DNA from 2 places in the Amycolatopsis sp. DSM 110486 genome. Region 2 is predicted to be linked to the other one. Evidence: riboswitches for the same ligand, from Rfam matches in the RefSeq annotation. Region 2 holds a riboswitch; the other holds the start of a gene.
What was found. A riboswitch is a leader RNA that binds a small molecule or an ion and turns the genes downstream of it on or off. The one in region 2 is predicted to bind cobalamin.
Positions count from the first base shown of each region.

Region 1 (5,456 bases), 3.5 Mb from region 2:
AGCGCCTCGATGGGGGAGCGGGCCAGCACGCCCAGCCCGCGGCCGAGTCCGCCGAAGTAACCGGCGACGAGCAGCTTCGGGCGGTCCTCGGCCTTGGCCAGCACGTGGTACGCGCGGGTCAGCGCGTTGAGCTCCTTCGTGGTGCGGTCACCGGCGAACGCCGGTTCATCAAGCTGCACCCACTCGACGCCTTCGGCCTTCAGCGCGGCCAGCAGCTCCGCGTAGGCGGACAGCAGCTCGTCGAGCAGCTCCAGCGGTTCGAAGCCGGGCTGTGTCGCCTTGCTGAGCAGCAGGAACGTGACCGGCCCGACGAGTACCGGCCGCGTCTCGATCCCCAACTCCCGGGCTTCGCGCACCTCGTCGAGCGGCTTCGTGCCCGACAGCGTGAAGCGCGAGCCGGGACCCAGCTCGGGCACGAGGTAGTGGTAGTTGGTGTCGAACCACTTGGTCATCTCGAGCGCAGGCTCGTCCTGCACGCCGCGCGCGGCGGCGAAGTACGTGTCCAGCGGTGAGAGGCCGAGGCGCGCGAAGCGCTCCGGCAGCGCGCCGAACAGCTCGGCGGTGTCGAGCACGTGGTCGTAGTGGGAGAACGTGCCGGACGGGATCGACTCCAGGCCGGCGTCGCGCAGTCGCGACCAGGTCTGTGCGCGAAGTTCGCGGCCGGTGGCGAGCAACTCCGCTTCGCCGGTGGTGCCGGCCCAGTAGCGCTCCAGGGCGCGCTTGAGCTCCCGGGCCGGGCCGATGCGCGGGTATCCCAGGATGGTGGTGCCGATGGTGGTCACAGGCTCTCTCCTCGCGAGCTCGCCAACGAGCCCGGGCACGCGAGAACCGCGTTTCGCCTCAGGCCTGCTCCCACGGGGCCCGGACTCACGCACGCCGTCGGCGCACGTACCACGGGCAGGTCTTCGGACTCGTGGGCGAACCGCTCGCGCCTACTCACCGTCGCTTCCCGGGCCTTCGCCCAGTGCTTGACCACGAAATCGTGGTGACGGCTTTCGTTCCCACTCACCGCTGCGGGGCAGTCCCGGATTCACACCGGGTTCCCTGTTGCCTCACCGGGGCACGACCGAAAAAGCTCGGCCACGCCCTGGCGAACCAGTGGCGTGGCCGAGCCTAGCGGGTCGGGGTTGCCGGCGGCACAAGACGCACCCCGGTCCCAGAGTCCGGGATCAGTCCCAGTCCAGCGCGCCGCCCGACTGGTACTCGATCACGCGGGTCTCGAAGAAGTTCTTCTCCTTCTTCAGGTCCATCGCCTCCGACATCCACGGGAACGGGTTCTCCGTCTCCCCGAAGATCGGCGCGAGGCCGATCTGCTGGGCGCGCCGGTCGGTGATGAAGTGCATGTACTGCTCGCACAGCTGCGCCGAGAGGCCCAGCATGCCGCGCGGCATGGTGTCGCGCGCGTAGCGGACTTCCAGCTCGCACGCGTCGGTCAGCATCTGCCGGATCTCCGCCTGGAACTGCTCGGTCCACAGGTGCGGGTTCTCGATCTTGATCTGGTTGATGCAGTCGATGCCGAAGTTCAGGTGGATCGACTCGTCGCGCAGGATGTACTGGTACTGCTCGGCGATGCCGACCATCTTGTTGCGGCGGCCGAGCGAGAGGATCTGCGCGAAGCCGGTGTAGAACCACATGCCCTCGAAGATCACGTAGAAGGCCACGAGGTCGCGCAGGAACGCCTGGTCGGCCTCCTGCGTGCCGGTCTCGAAGTCCGGGTTCTCGAGGTTCTGCGTGTACTTCAGCGCCCACGCGTCCTTCTCGGAGATGGACGGCACCTCGCGGTACATGTTGAACAGCTCGCCCTCGACCAGGCCGAGGCTTTCGCAGATGTACTGGAAGGTGTGCGTGTGCACGGCTTCCTCGAACGCCTGGCGCAGCAGGTACTGGCGGCACTCGGGGTTGGTGATCTGGCGGTACACCGCGAGCACGATGTTGTTGGCCACCAACGACTCCGCGGTGGCGAAGAAGCCGAGGTTGCGCTTGAGCATCTGGCGCTCGTCCTCGGTCAGGCCGTCGGGCGACTTCCACAGCGCGATGTCGGCCTGCATGGCGACCTCGGTCGGCATCCAGTGGTTGTTGCACGCGGCGAGGTACTTGTCCCACGCCCAGCGGTACTTCATGGGCAGCAGCTGGTTCACGTCGGCGCGCGCGTTGATCATGCGCTTGTCGTCGACGTTGATCCGGGCGGCGCCGACCTCGATCTCGCCGAGGCCGGTGGCGTCCGTGGTCTCCACGTTGGTCATCAAGAGGCTCCAAGAAAAAAGGCTCGTGAGGGGCGCGGCGGGTTCTCGCCCGCCGCACCCCTCACGAGGAGGTCACTGGCAGGCTTCGCAGTCGGGGTCGTCGATGCGGCAGGCGGCGCCTTCGGTGGCGACGAAGTCGATGTCGTCGACCTTCGGCATTTCCTTAGGCTCGGCGGGCTTGGCGGCCGGGACCGCGGCGGGCACGGCCGCGGCGGGGCTCGCCGGGACAGCGGCCGAGGGCGACGGCGCCGGGGCCGGCGTCGCGGCCGGAGCAGCGGCGGCGGCGGGGGCGGCCGAGACCGCGTTCAGCTTGCCGTCGGTGCCGCGCAGGGTGCTCTTCTCCACGTGCGTCGCCGACTGCGCGCGCAGGTAGTACGTGGTCTTGAGGCCCTTGTGCCACGCGTAGCGGTACAGCTCGTCGAGCTTGCGCCCGCTCGGCGCCGCGATGTAGAGGTTCAGCGACTGCGCCTGGTCGATCCACTTCTGCCGGACCGAGCCCGCGTCCACGATCCACTTCGACTCGATCTCGAACGCGGTGGCGTAGAGCGCCTTGAGGTCGTCCGGCACGCGGTCGATCTGGCCGAGGCTGCCGTCGAAGTACTTCAGGTCGCTGACCATGACCTCGTCCCACAGACCGCGGGCCTTGAGGCTCTTGACCAGGTGCGGGTTCACCACGGTGAAGTCGCCCGACATGTTCGACTTCACGTACAGGTTCTGGAACAGCGGCTCGATCGACTGGCCGACGCCGGAGATGTTGGAGATCGTCGCGGTCGGTGCGATCGCCATCACGTTGGAGTTGCGCATGCCGACGGTCTTCACGCGCTCGCGCAGCGGCGCCCAGTCCAACGTCGTGGAGGTGTCGACGGCGAGGGCGTCGCCCTGGCGTGCGTCGATCAGCAGCTGCATCGAGTCGATCGGCAGGATGCCGCGGCTCCACAGCGAACCCTCGAACGTCTGGTACTGGCCGCGCTCCTCGGCGAGGTCGGTCGACGCGGAGATCGCGTAGTAGGACACGTGCTCCATGCTGAGGTCGGCGAACTTCACCGCCTCCTGCGAAGCGAACGGAACGCCGATCTCGAACAGCGCGTCCTGGTAGCCCATGATGCCCAGGCCCACCGGGCGGTGGCGCAGGTTGGAGCGGCGCGCCTCCGGGATCGTGTAGAAGTTGATGTCGATCACGTTGTCGAGCATGCGGACCGCGGTGCGCACGGTCTTCTCGAGGCGCTTGGTGTCGAGGCCCTCGGGCGTCACGTGCTTGAGCAGGTTCACCGAGCCGAGGTTGCAGACCGCGACCTCGTCGATGTTGGTGTTCAGCGTGATCTCGGTGCACAGGTTCGAGGAGTGCACCACGCCGACGTGCTGCTGCGGCGAGCGCAGGTTGCACGGGTCCTTGAACGTGATCCACGGGTGGCCGGTCTCGAACAGCATCGTCAGCATGCGACGCCACAGGTCGACGGCGCGCAGGCGGCGGAAGACCTTGATCTCGCCGCGGTCGGCGGCGGCCTCGTACTCGCGGTAGCGCTCGGCGAACGCGTTGCCGTAGAGGTCGTGCAGGTCCGGCGTCTCGTTGGGGGAGAACAGGGTCCACTGCGCGTCGGCCTCGACGCGGCGCAGGAACTCGTCCGGCACCCAGTTCGCCGTGTTCATGTCGTGCGTGCGGCGGCGGTCGTCACCGGTGTTCTTGCGCAGGTCGAGGAACTCCTCGATGTCCACGTGCCACGTCTCGAGGTACGCGCACGCCGCGCCCTTGCGCTTGCCGCCCTGGTTCACGGCGACGGCGGTGTCGTTGGCGATCTTGAGGAACGGCACGACACCCTGCGACTGGCCGTTGGTGCCCTTGATGTGCGCGCCGAGGCCGCGCACCGGGGTCCAGTCGTTGCCGAGGCCGCCCGAGTACTTGGCGAGCAGCGCGTTGTTCTTGTACGCCTGGAAGATCGAGTCCAGGTCGTCGTCCACAGTGGTCAGGAAGCACGACGAGAGCTGCGCGCGCGTGGTACCCGAGTTGAACAGCGTCGGCGTCGAGGCCATGAAGTGGAAGGTGGAGAGCAGCTCGTAGAACTCGATCGCGCGGGCTTCGCGGTTGTCCTCGCGGATGGCCAGGCCCATGGCCACGCGCATGAAGAACGCCTGCGGCAGCTCGAAGCGCGTGCCGTTGTGGTGCTGGAAGTACCGGTCGTACAGCGTCTGCAGGCCCAGGAACCCGAAGTCCAGGTCACGCTCGGCGTGGATGGCCGCGGTGATCTTGTCGAGGTCGAACGTGAGCAGCTCGCCGTCGACGAGCTCCAGCTCGACCGCGCGGCGCAGGTAGGTGCGGAAGTACGCGGGGTACTCGGCGGTCATCTCGTCCTGGCTGGCCAGGCGAGCGCGGCCGGCGAGGTAGCTCAGGGCCTCTCCGCGCAGCTTGTCCAGCAGGAGCCGCGCACTCACGTACGAGTAGTTCGGCTCCTGCTCGACGAGCACGCGGGCGGCCATGATCTGCGCGAGCGCGAGCTCGTCGGCGCTGATGCCGTCGTAGAGGTTGCGCTTGGCCTCGGCCAGCACCGGCTCGGCGGACACGTCCTCGAGCCCGGCCACGGCCTCGCCCACCACGTGGGACACCCGGGCCCAGTCGAGCGGACGCAGCGAGCCGTCGGTGCCCTTGACGCTGATCGCGGCCTCGGCGGGCGCCGGCGTGGCAGCCTCGCGGGCCTTCGAGCGCTCGTCGCGGTAGAGCACGTACGCGCGGGCGACCTTGTGGTGCTCACCGCGCATCAGGGCGAGCTCGACGAGGTCCTGGATCTGCTCGATGTGCAGGGCGGGCTCGGGGCCGGCGTGGCGCAGCAGGGAAGCCTCGACCTGCTCGGTCAGCTCGGCGACGACGTGGTGCACGCGCGAGGAAGCGGCCGCGTCGCCGCCCTCCACGGCGAGGAAGGCCTTGGTGAGGGCCACGCTGATCTTGCCAGCGTCGAACGGCGACACACTGCCGTCGCGCCGGATCACGCGGACCGCGCTCGGAGCCGAGTCCGCCGACGAGGGCGGACGCTGACCGGTTTCCACTGACATGCGGGTCTCCAACGAAGTCGAAAATGGGCGCGCTTCATCGGCGCACGGCCTCACAAGGCCGTGCGCTGCTGTTTCTCAAATCGGCCCGGCTGCCCTTCCTGAGCGGTCTCCCCGTCGCTGGGGGCTGCCGGTCCACAGAGACTACATCTAGGGGTTCGGGCTTGCACGTGC
Region 1 covers NZ_CP080519.1:6,835,712-6,841,167, forward strand. Annotated here, with positions in the region: gene metE (5-methyltetrahydropteroyltriglutamate--homocysteine S-methyltransferase) at 1-782, opposite strand, end outside; cobalamin riboswitch at 879-1,075, opposite strand; gene K1T34_RS33550 (ribonucleotide-diphosphate reductase subunit beta) at 1,170-2,243, opposite strand; gene K1T34_RS33555 (ribonucleoside-diphosphate reductase subunit alpha) at 2,316-5,285, opposite strand.
Region 1: linked by a shared signal. The riboswitch ahead of metE (5-methyltetrahydropteroyltriglutamate--homocysteine S-methyltransferase) and the one ahead of K1T34_RS16115 (hypothetical protein) in region 2 are both predicted to bind cobalamin.

Region 2 (5,456 bases):
AAACTCGATCATCGTGCCACCTGGGCGACCGGCAGCGGCCGCGGCGCGAGCCACGCCGGCAACACCGCGATCAACACGGCCAACGTCGGCAGCAAGGGCAACGTCGGCCAGCTCGGCGGGCTCACCGACGTGGCCAGCTGCGCCGGCGGAGCAGCCAGCAGCAGCCCCGCCGACGCGACTCCGCACAGCACCACCAACGTCTCCGGCAACCGCCACGGATCAGGCCGGTACGCCGTCCGCTGGATCCGCCGCCCGCCCAGCACGAACCCGGCGGACGCCACGGCCAAGCCCGCCACCAGCATCGGCACGCCGAGCCAGCTCGACGACCCGTCGAGCACCCCGTACACCCCGACGGCGACCCCGAACAGCCCCGCGAGGACGCAGGTCGCGATCAGCACGCGCACGCGCTGCGCGAGGTAGCCGCGCCGGCCGTAGCCGCGCGAGTCCATGGCCGCTGCCAGCAGGAGCGAGCGGTCCATCGCGTCCGCGAGCACCGGCACGAAAACCCCCTTCACGAACCTCAGGCCCCGCCCGCGGGCCGCCCGCAGCCGCCGCGCGCGCCGCACTCGCTGCACGCTCTCCACCAGCTGCGGCGCCACCGAAAGCGCCACCGTGACGGCCGTGCTGACCTCGGCCAACGCGCCGGGCACGGCCTTGAGCAGGCGTTTCGGGTTGGCCAACGCGTTGGCGGCGCCGACGCAGAGCACGATCGTGGCGAGCCGCAGCCCGTCGTAGAAGCCGCCGAGCAGCTCCTCGGCCGACGTCGGCCCCAGCAGCTCGATCCCGGCGGCCGCGGCGGGCAGCGGGATCGCCGGCAGCGTGAAGAGCACGTGGCCACCGTCCTCGCCGCCGATGAGGATGCGGAACAGCACGCGTGACACCACGATCACGCCCGCGACCAGCGCGTACACGCGAAAAGCCAGCGCCCACGGCGCGTCGCCCCGGCGGTTCACCACCACGAACCCGGCCACGGCGATCACCAGCGTGAGCAGCAGCGGGTTGGTGGTGCGGCTGGCGGCGACGGCGAGCGCGAGCGCCCACACCCACCACGCGCCCGGGTGCAGAGCCCGCGCGTTACCGGGCAGCACGCCTGCGCCGCAGCCCGACGACCACACCCGCGACGACGAGCACCGCGATCACGACGAGCCCGATCACCAGGCTCCACGGGAAGCCGTTGCCGCCGGGATCCGTAGCCGCGGCCGCGGGAACAGGCGCGTTGGCCTTCCGCACCGGTGCCACCCGCGGCGGCGGATAGTCCTGGAAGGACTTGTTGTGCGCGAACGACCAGCCCTCGAAACTCCCGGCCGGCGGCTTCCAGCCCTGCACGCCGACCTGGCTCGAAGCCCACTTGCCACCGTCGGTCGCCGTCCAGAAGCTCCACGACGCGCTCTCGGGCGGCATCCCCGAGCACGACTGGTCGGCCGGTTTGCCCTCGATCTTGCAGATCAGCGCCAGGCCGTACTTGCCGACGCCCGCGAGGTCGAGGCCCGCGTTCTGCATGGCCGCCACGCCGTCGGCCTGCGGCCCGGGCGCGCAGCGGATCAGGGTGTCGCCGCCGAGATCCTGGAAGTCGACGACCACCGTCACGCCCGTGGCGTCGGGGCAGTACCCCGCGGTGCCCTTCCCGGGCACGGTCGCAGTGGCGGTACTCGCGCCGGACAGACCGGCGGTGACCAGGAGCGCGGCCACGGCAAGGAGCCGGGCAGGGAACAACTGCATCGTTGATGAACCTCGCATCGAGTCGGACCACGGCGGGCGATCCGGCTCACGGCCGCACGGGCGGCCGCTCACGGTTGCGGGTCAGCGCCGGATTCCCACCGGCTTCCCCCGATCGTGGTGTACAGCTGACCGACGTTAACCCACCGGAGGTACCCGCCGGAAGCGGCGCCGGACACACCTACACTTCCGGGCGTGGACGTCGGACAGCTGCGCATCGGCCTCGTCGGAACCGGTCCCTGGGCGACCACGGTGCACGCGCCGGGCCTGACCGAACACCCCGGCACCGAGCTCACCGCCGTGTGGGCGCGCCGCATCACCAGCGCCCGTCCGCTGGCCGAGGCCCACGGAGCCGTCGGCACCGACGATCTCGAGGAGCTGTTCTCGCTGGTCGACGCCCTCGCCTTCGCCGTGCCGCCCGCCGTGCAGGCGGAGATCGCGACGCGCGCGGCCGAGGCCGGCAAGCACCTGATCCTCGAGAAGCCCATCGCCGCCGACCTGGCGAGCGCGCAGCGGCTGGCCGACGCCGTGGACAAAGCCGGCGTCGCGTCGCTCGTGATGCTCACGCTGCGGTTCTCCCAGCAGACGCGCGAGTGGCTCGACGGCCTCGCCGCCTCGGGCGGCTGGCGCGGCGGTGGCGCGCGCTGGCTGTCGGGCGCGCTGCTCGGCGGGCAGTACTCGACCTCGGCCTGGCGCCTCGACGCGTCCGGCGGCGCGCTAGCCGACATCGGCCCGCACGCGTTCGACCTGCTCGACGCCGCCCTCGGCCGCATCACCGACGTGCTCGCGGCCCACCGCGGCCCCGATGACCTGTGGCAGCTGATGTTCGCCCACGAGGGCGGCGCCACGAGCACCGCGACGCTGTCGCTGCGGCTGCCGGTTCAGCCGACCGTCGTCGAGGTCGCGGTCTACGGCGAGCACGGCTACCGGACACTCGGCCGCAAGCCAGGCACCGCCGCGGAGTCCTACACGGCCTTGCTGGACGACTTCGCGGCCATGGTCACGAGTGGAACGACCACGCATCCGTGCGACGTCCACCGTGGCCTGCACCTGTCCGCGCTCATCGAGAAGGCGCGCGAGCTCGCCGGGTAGTACACAGGCTCGAACCCTTGTTTTCCGTTGTGGACAAGGCTTTTCACCAAGTCGGCGAAATCCTTCCACAGGGTTGTCCACAGCATCCACTATGGACGGTCCGCGCCTCGACCGAACCACGGGAAGCCGTTTCGCGCCACCGGAAAGATCACCGAATAGTGCGGCCCGCTGAGCATGCCGACTCGAACCGGCGATGCGAAGGTTGATCTTGGGAAGGCGGGAAGAAACAGTTCAGAGGGGTTCGAGAAGGGAAGCGCATGGGCGCCTTGCTGCGCGCTTTCTGGGGGATCATCCCGATCACGGCCATCGCGCTGCCGTACGCGCTGCTCTGCTGGCCCTTGCTCGCCGCACGGAGGCGGCGAAGAAGCAGCGGCATCAGCCTCGGCCACGCGTCGGCGACCGCGGCCGTCGACGTGACGGCGGTGACGATCGGCGCGCTCGTGCTCTGCCTGGTCATCATGCCCGTCGGCGCCGCTTCGGGGAGCACGCTCGATCTCGTGCCCGGTGCCGACCTCTCCGCCGCGCTGTCCGACGACGGTTCGCTCTGGCAAGTCGTCGGCAACCTGCTGCTCCTGTGTCCGCTGGGCGCGCTCGCGCCGCTGCGCCTGCGCCGGCTGCGGTCGCTCAGCCGGATCGCGCTCACCGCCTTGAGCTCGTCCGTGCTGGTGGAGGCCACGCAGTTCCTCATCCACAGCGGCCGCGTGACCTCGACCGACGACGTGCTGCTCAACACCATCGGCGCCACGCTCGGCGCCGCCCTGACCCGCCGCGGCTGGCGCTACTTCGACGTGGTGCCCGTGGTCGCGATCCCGCAGCAGGTGCGGCGGACCGTCTGCAACGCGCCTGTCCGCCTGCGCGTGCCGCGTTCGGTGTGGGACACGCGCTACGCCGGGATGAGCCACCGCGAACGGCGCTGAGTTAAATCGGTTGCCCCCGCTGGGACACTGAAAGCTCTCGGATCTTCGGACGAAGGAACGCCTATGTTTGCCGCCGCTGCTCGCGACGGCCGAGGTCAGGCCTGACGCGAGCCCGTCAGCCGTCCTTCCCATGCCCTGCCCTTCTCGGCAGCGCGCGTGGGTCTCCTTCGACCCCGAAAGGGATCACCCAGCATGTCCGCCCTTCAGGCGTATGTCCGTGCCACCGCACCCCGAGGCCGTGACGTCGAACGGATCGGCCCGTTCCTCGCGACCTTCTCCCGCACCACCGGCCACCCGATGCTCAACTACGCGATCCCCGACGACGGCGCCGAGCCGTCACCGGCGGAGATCACTGCGCTGACCGAGGCGTACGCGGGCCGCGGCCTGCAGCCCCGGCTGGAGTTCTTCACCGAAGCCGCGCCCGGCCTGGAGAAACTCCTCGTCGCGCGGGGGTACTCGCTCGAGCGGCGCATCCCGCTCATGACCTGCACCCCGGCCGACTTCGTGGACCACCCGGCACCCGCCGGGATCGTGCTCCGTGTTCCCGAGACCGACACCGACCTGCGCAGCCTGCGTTCGGCGCAGAACGTGGCCTTCGGCGCGTCCCCGGAGGTGTCCGACGCGGAGCTGGCGACCACCCGCTCGTTCGGCGATCGCGCCGTGCGCGCCGAGGACACCGCGACGGGCGCGGTGATCGGCGGCGGGTTCGCGCTGGACATCGTGGACGGCGCGGCCGAGATCGCCGGCATCGCCGTCGCCGAGGCCTACCGCCGCCGGGGAATCGCCGCCGCGATCACGGCGCACCTCACCCGCCTGGTCCACGAGCGAGGCGGCCCCACGGCCTTCCTCACCCCGGGCGACCTGGGCATCGCCACGGTCTACCGCCGCGTCGGCTACCAGCCGGCCGGCGAGTGCGTGCACCTGTCGGTGAGCTAGTCGTCGAACCGGCCGCCGCGGCCGCGTTTCACGTCGCTGCGGCGTTTCTTCGCGGCCAGGCGGCGTTCCTTCGAACCCCGGGAGGGTTTGGTGGGACGTCGCTTGGCCGGCGGCGGCGCGGAAGCCTTGAGCAGCAGGTCGGCGAGGCGTTCGCGGGCGGCGTCGCGGTTCTGCAGCTGCGAACGCTGCTCGCTGGCCGCGATGGTGATCACGCCGTCGACCAGGCGACCGGCCAGCCGCGCCACGATCCGTTCGCGCAACGGCTCCGGGATCACCGCCGACCGCGCGACGTCGAACGAGAGCTCCACGCGCGAGTCGGTGGTGTTCACGCCCTGCCCGCCCGGTCCGGACGACCGGGAGAAGCGCTCGCTCAACTCGGCCGCCGGAATCACGAACCGGGAGCCGATCACCACGTCCTCTGCCACGTCGTCCAGTCTTCCAGCCGCGACAACCGCGTTTTCTAGAACCGCGGGTGGTCGCCCGAGAGCACGGCGCGCGGGCCGTCGGGGTTGTCGGCCGGCTGCACGTCGCCGAGGATCCACGCCGGCACGTGGCGCGCGGTCAGCACGGCCAGCGCCCGGTCGACGTCCTCGGCCGACACGATCGCGACCATGCCGACGCCCATGTTGAACGTCTTCTCCAGCTCGGCGCGCTCGACCTTGCCCCGCTGGCCGATCAGGGCGAACACCGGTTCCGGCGTCCACGTGCCGCGCTCCAGCCGTGCGACGAGGCCCCGCGGCATCACGCGCGCGAGGTTCGCCTCGAGGCCGCCGCCGGTGATGTGCGCGAACGTGC
Region 2 covers NZ_CP080519.1:3,331,371-3,336,826, forward strand. Annotated here, with positions in the region: gene K1T34_RS16105 (ABC transporter ATP-binding protein) at 1-12, opposite strand, end outside; gene K1T34_RS16110 (CbiQ family ECF transporter T component) at 9-1,085, opposite strand; gene K1T34_RS16115 (hypothetical protein) at 1,075-1,719, opposite strand; cobalamin riboswitch at 1,733-1,868, opposite strand; gene K1T34_RS16120 (Gfo/Idh/MocA family protein) at 1,912-2,808, shown strand; gene K1T34_RS16125 (VanZ family protein) at 3,066-3,725, shown strand; gene K1T34_RS16130 (GNAT family N-acetyltransferase) at 3,918-4,661, shown strand; gene arfB (alternative ribosome rescue aminoacyl-tRNA hydrolase ArfB) at 4,658-5,086, opposite strand; gene purM (phosphoribosylformylglycinamidine cyclo-ligase) at 5,122-5,456, opposite strand, start outside.